2 regions of the Oribacterium sp. oral taxon 102 genome follow, and region 2 is predicted to be linked to the other one. Evidence: predicted binding sites of a transcription regulator. Region 2 holds the regulator's gene; the other holds the start of a gene.
What was found. The regulator HrcA, encoded in region 2, represses chaperone genes, less so after heat shock. The targets are predictions, from matches to a motif close to TGTTAGCACTCNNNNNNNNNGAGTGCTAACA.

Region 1 (3,126 bases), 1.5 Mb from region 2:
TGGTTTAGATTCCAGTACCTTACTGTATCAGAACTGTGGGGACACATGGAGGAGGAGAGAGCCGGGAAAGAAAAGACCGGTGCAAGCGTGGGAGGAGCCAGGCAGGAAAAGCCGTCTGGCAATCCGAGGACGCGATGCGGAGCGAAGAAAAGTAGCGAAGCTCTCAGAGTCCGTGGCGAGAAAAGCCGCTATTGTGTACAGTAAGCCCGTACCGCAAACCGACACAGGCAGATGAGGAGAGAATCCTAAGGCCGGCGGGAGAAGCATTGTTAAGGAACTCGGCAAAATGACCCCGTAACTTCGGGAGAAGGGGCGCCCACGAGAGTGGGCCGCAGAGAAAAGGCTCAAGCAACTGTTTAGCAAAAACACAGGTCTATGCGAAACCGTAAGGTAAAGTATATGGGCTGACGCCTGCCCGGTGCTGGAAGGTTAAGAGGAGAGGTTAGCGAAAGCGAAGCTTTGAATTGAAGCCCCAGTAAACGGCGGCCGTAACTATAACGGTCCTAAGGTAGCGAAATTCCTTGTCGGGTAAGTTCCGACCCGCACGAAAGGCGTAATGATTTGAGCGCTGTCTCAACAATGCACCCGGTGAAATTGAAGTGCCAGTGAAGATGCTGGTTACCCGCGCCAGGACGGAAAGACCCCATGGAGCTTTACTCCAGCTTGACACTGGGATTCGGTAGTGAATGCACAGGATAGGTGGGAGACTAAGAAGGAAGAACTTCGGTTTTTCCGGAGTCGCTGTTGGGATACCACCCTTTTGCTATTGGATTTCTAACCGGGAGCCGTGAACCGGCACCGGGACACTGTCAGGCGGGGAGTTTGACTGGGGCGGTCGCCTCCGAAAGGGTATCGGAGGCGCTCAAAGGTTCCCTCATAATGGTTGGAAACCATTAGAAGAGTGCAAAGGCAGAAGGGAGCCTGACTGCGAGGGTGACGGCCCGAGCAGAGTAGAAATACGGACTTAGTGATCCGGTGGTATGAAAGTGGGATTGCCATCGCTCAACGGATAAAAGCTACCCTGGGGATAACAGGCTGATCTCCCCCAAGAGTTCACATCGACGGGGAGGTTTGGCACCTCGATGTCGGCTCATCGCATCCTGGGGCTGAAGTCGGTCCCAAGGGTTGGGCTGTTCGCCCATTAAAGCGGTACGCGAGCTGGGTTCAGAACGTCGTGAGACAGTTCGGTCCCTATCCGGCGCGGGCGCAGGAGATTTGAGAGGAGCTGTCCTTAGTACGAGAGGACCGGGATGGACTGACCTCTGGTGGACCTGTTGGGAATCAATCCCATAGCAGGGTAGCCAAGTCGGGGAAGGATAAACGCTGAAGGCATCTAAGCGTGAAGCCTGCCTCAAGATGAGATCTCCCATCGAAAGAGTAAGACCCCTTAGAGAGAATGAGGTAGATAGGGCTGAGGTGTAAGTGCTGCAAAGCATTCAGCTGACAGCTACTAATAGGTCGAGGGCTTATCCAATGTGGAGATGTTTCGCTGGATACAGGATGAATATGCAGGTATGTGGTTTTCAAGGCACGAAAATAAGATGAATTTTCGAAACCTCGTTTGGCGGAGACGCCAGACGAGGCTTTTTTTGAAAATTTATTAGCAATCGATATTGAAGAGTGCTAGCAACCGTGCTATACTACTCGACAGATTCATTTCTGCTCCCCCTAACTTTGATCGGGGGAGTCACGTGGATGATCGCGGGTCGAAGACCTGCGATGCCCCTCTGGCGAGGATTGCGTACAGTTCGAATTACAAGGGACTGTGCGGCCCCTCCGGTGAGGAGAGCTTTGAGCGGTTCAGGGAAATCGCTTGCGATTGCTTTTTTCAGAGAAAAGAAATAAAGCTTTGACAGAAACAGGAGGCAGACATGGCAGGAAAAGGAACATTATCAATTCATTCGGAGAATATTTTCCCGATTATCAAGAAATGGATGTATTCGGATCAGGATATCTTCGTGAGAGAGCAGATCTCCAATGCGTGCGATGCGGTGACGAAGCTGCAGAAGCTCTCCCTGATCGGCGAGTGGGAGAAGCCCGAGGACTATAAGGGGCGGATCGACGTGACGGTCGATACGGAGAAGAAAACCCTGACCTTTACCGACAATGGAATCGGGATGACAGAGGAGGAGGTCGAGAAGTATATCAACCAGATCGCCTTCTCCGGTGCGACCGACTTTATCGAGAAATATAAGGATAAGGCGAATGACGAGCAGATTATCGGACACTTCGGGCTGGGCTTCTATTCCGCCTTCATGGTGGCAGACCTTGTGACGATCGACACGCTGTCCTATCAGAAGGACGCGGTTCCGGTGCATTGGGAGTGTGACGGCGGTACGGACTATACGATGTCGAAGGGGACGCGGGCATCGCACGGAACCAGCATTACCCTGCATTTGAATGATGATTGCCTGAAATACAGCAACGAGTGGGAGCTTCGAACTGTCATAGACAAGTATTCCTCCTTCATGCCGGTAGAAATCTACCTCACGAAGCTGCCGAAGGACAGCATGACGATCAAAGCTTCAGAGAAGCGGGAGGACGATGTCGTATTAGAGGAAATTCCGGAGAAGACAGAAAAGGATGCGGATGGCAAGGAGAGGAAGATCGAGGCGGAGCTTCGGATCGAGAAGCGTCCGGAGCTGATGAATGAGATTCACCCGCTGTGGACGAAGAATCCGAGCGAGTGTAGCCGGGAGGAGTATCTCGACTTCTACCGAAAGGTTTTCCACGACTACAAGGAGCCCCTGTTCTGGATCCACCTGAATATGGACTATCCGTATAATCTCAAGGGTATCCTTTACTTCCCGAAGATCAATATGGAATATGAGTCCATTGAGGGCACCATCAAGCTTTACAATAATCAGGTGTTTATCGCGGATAATATCAAGGAGGTCATTCCGGAGTATCTGATGCTTTTGAAGGGCGTCATCGACTGCCCGGATATCCCGCTGAACGTTTCCCGCTCCCAGCTGCAGAATGACGGCTTCGTGAAGAAGATTTCTGATTATATCACGAAGAAGGTAGCGGACAAGCTTTCCGGAATGTGCAGGACAGATCGCGAGAACTACGAGAAGTATTGGGATGATATCGCGCCGTTCATCAAGTACGGTTGTCTCCGCGACC
Region 2 (3,126 bases):
GAGCTTCCGGGCAGGAGATACGCCCTTCGGCATTGTCGTGACCGAGGAGTCGAAGCGGTATCAGAAGGGCGAATCGCTGGGGAGCTTCCGGATCGTCGGCTATTACGGAGACGGCAAGACCTATTCCGGCGCGACGCCGACCGCGAACCATACGATCGCGGCAGATCTCAGCTTGCTGCCGCTCGGGACGAGGGTCTTTATCGGAGATACCGTATATACGGTGGAGGATAAGGGGAGTAAGGTCGTGGGGAAGCTTATCGACATTTACTTCGATACGAGGGAGGAGGCAGTCGGGGTAACCCGAAGCGGCGCGAAGTCTGCGGAGGTCTATGCTGCCATCGCGAAGTAGGGCTTCGCGAGAGATACGGAGGCTGCAGGAAGCAGCCTGAGATGGGGAGTACGCGAGGGCTTCGAGTGCGCGTGCTCCCCCGCTGTTTTGCCCGGCGGCATATAACCGGAATGGGAAATTGCCGCTTTCTGTTTTTTGGAGGAAAAATTTTGAGATTCACAGGGAAGAAACGAAATAGGATGTGTCTATGTCTGAGTCTGCTGCTGGCGTGCAGCTTCGTGCTCGGGAAGCCGATGCACAGTGTCTATGCGGGAGCGACCGTGCTGCGGGCGGTGGTGTTCCACAGCGGAGAGCAGGATGCGAAGGGCCCGGCGGAGGAGAACGCGGCGGAGAGTGCGGCATCGGCAGAGCCGGAGGAAAACGTGGAGGAGAATGGGAATACGCTGAAAATGGCGGACGGACGGACATTGACGCTGCTCGGCACATTCCGGCTGACCGGCTACTGCTCCTGCTATCAATGCTCGGAGGGCTACGGCAGCCGCACCGCGACAGGCGGACACGCGGCGGCGGGCAGAACCATCGCGGTGGACCCGCGCGTCATTCCGTACGGGACGCATGTTCTGATCAATGGACATGAGTATGTCGCGGAGGACTGCGGCGGTGCGGTGAAGAACCGGCATATCGATATCTATTTCAATTCCCACAGGGAGGCCGCGAATTTTCTGACGAATGCGGAGGTTTACCTGATACAATGAGAAACACCGTATTTTTATTCCATCTCTGCCCATTAAAGAGGGCAGGGATTTTTTTAACAGAAACACCTTGACACTCTCCCGCTGTACGAGTATTATATGCAGTAGATGTTAGCACTCATATATTTCGAGTGCTAATGAAGAGGAGAGGCTCAGGCGGATTCTTCAGAAAGGGGGCGGGCAGATGGAGATGGACAGTCGTAAGGTAGTGATCCTCACGACCATCATTAAGAACTATCTGGAGACCGGAGAGCCGGTCGGATCCAGGACGATCAGCAAGTATTCCGGACTGAACCTGAGCTCCGCTACGATTCGGAACGAGATGAGCGACCTGGAGGAGATGGGCTTTATTTTACAGCCGCATACCTCAGCGGGCAGGATTCCCTCCGACAAGGGCTACCGTTTCTATGTAGACCAGCTGATGGAGCATCAGCGGAAAGAGCTGGACGAGGTCAAGTCCAGTATGTTTGAACGGGTGGACAAGCTGGAGAATACGCTGAAGACGCTGGTGCGTACTGTCGCACAGAATACCGAGTACGCGGCGATGGTCACGGGTCCGAGTCTGCAGAAGAACAGGATCAAGTTCATTCAGGTCTCCCTCGTCGACGGGCTGCGGATCCTTCTGGTTATCATGCTGGAGGGCAATATCATAAAGACGGCGACGATTCTCCTCGGCGGCAGCGAGCATCCGGATTCGAACGCGATACTCTCCCTGAATCTTCTTCTCAATGACGAGCTTTCCGGGCTGAGCGTGGAGAGCCTGACGGAGGAGCGGTGCGGAAAGATCCTCGCCCGCTCCGAGTTCCGGGAGACGCTTCGGGAGATCCTCAGGGGCATCGTCGAGACGCTCCGCTATGACGGCAGCGACCTGCAGATCTATACCTCCGGCGCGACCAATATCTTCAAGTATCCGGAGCTGACGGATTCGGACAATGCGTCCAAGCTGATCTCCGCATTGGAGCAGAAGGATGAACTGATCGAGCTGATACAGGGCGTCGAGCAGGATACGGAGGCGACGAAGCGGCAGATTCAGGTCTATATCGGCAAGGAATCGCCGTTACAGAATATGGCGGATTGCTCGGTGGTGACAGCGAGCTACCGGCTCGGAAACGGCATGAAGGGCACGATCGGCGTCATCGGGCCGAAGCGGATGGACTATGAGAGAGTGCTCGAGATCCTCTCGAAGCTGATGAATGAGATGGACGGAGCCTTCCGATAGAGGGAGCACAGGGAGAAAGGAGCGAAAGGTGGAAGAGAAGGACGAAAAGGTGCAGGGTACCGAGGAAATGAGGGCAGGCGGGGCGGATGCACGGCAGGAAGGCAATACAGCCGGGAACGACGCGCCGGCGGAGACGGAGGCCAGCGCAGCGGCCGCAGAGGAGAGCTCTGATGCTGAGGGCTCTTCGGAGGAGAATGCCGGGAAGCATGCAGAGGAGGCGGGCAGCCCTGCGGAGCGGAAGCTCCGGCAGGAGCTCCTGGAAATGACGGATAAGTATACACGGCTCTACGCCGAGTTCGACAACTTCCGGAAGCGTTCCGACAGGGAGAAGTCCCAGATGTTCGAGCTGGGCGCGCGGGATGTCATCGAAAAGCTGCTTCCTGTCGTGGACAATTTCGAACGTGCGCTCGCCGCGGTGCCGGCGGAGACAGAGGATGCCTTCGCGAAGGGCGTGCAGGGCATCTACAGGCAGATCCAGAAGTTTTTTGCGGATCTGGATGTCGCCGTGATCGAGGCGGAGGGACAGAAGTTCGATCCGGCGAAGCACAACGCGGTGATGACCGACACCGAGAGCGACGCGGAGGAGGATACAGTCACGCAGGATCTGCAGAAGGGCTACACCTTCCGGGGAACGGTGGTGCGGCACTCCATGGTGAAGGTGAAGAAATAAAGGTATAGAGTACAGTCCGGACAGCGGGCGGAAAAGGAGACAATATGGGAAAGATTATCGGAATTGACTTAGGTACGACAAACAGCTGCGTAGCGGTTATGGAGGGCGGCAAGCCGACCGTCATTGCCAACGCAGAGGGGATGCGGACGACACCGTCTGTCGTAGCGTTCACGAAGAGCGGCGAGAGACTGGTCGG

Region 1: the regulator HrcA is predicted to act here: its motif matches at 1,599-1,629, upstream of htpG (molecular chaperone HtpG).

What each region holds. Positions count from the first base shown of each region.
Region 1 is NZ_JABXYT010000001.1:2,110,963-2,114,088, reverse strand. It holds rRNA gene HW273_RS09410 (23S ribosomal RNA) at 1-1,475, shown strand, start outside; gene htpG (molecular chaperone HtpG) at 1,872-3,126, shown strand, end outside.
Region 2 is NZ_JABXYT010000001.1:565,224-568,349, forward strand. It holds gene HW273_RS02600 (3D domain-containing protein) at 1-349, shown strand, start outside; gene HW273_RS02605 (3D domain-containing protein) at 529-1,044, shown strand; gene hrcA (heat-inducible transcriptional repressor HrcA) at 1,232-2,260, shown strand; gene grpE (nucleotide exchange factor GrpE) at 2,289-2,930, shown strand; gene dnaK (molecular chaperone DnaK) at 2,975-3,126, shown strand, end outside.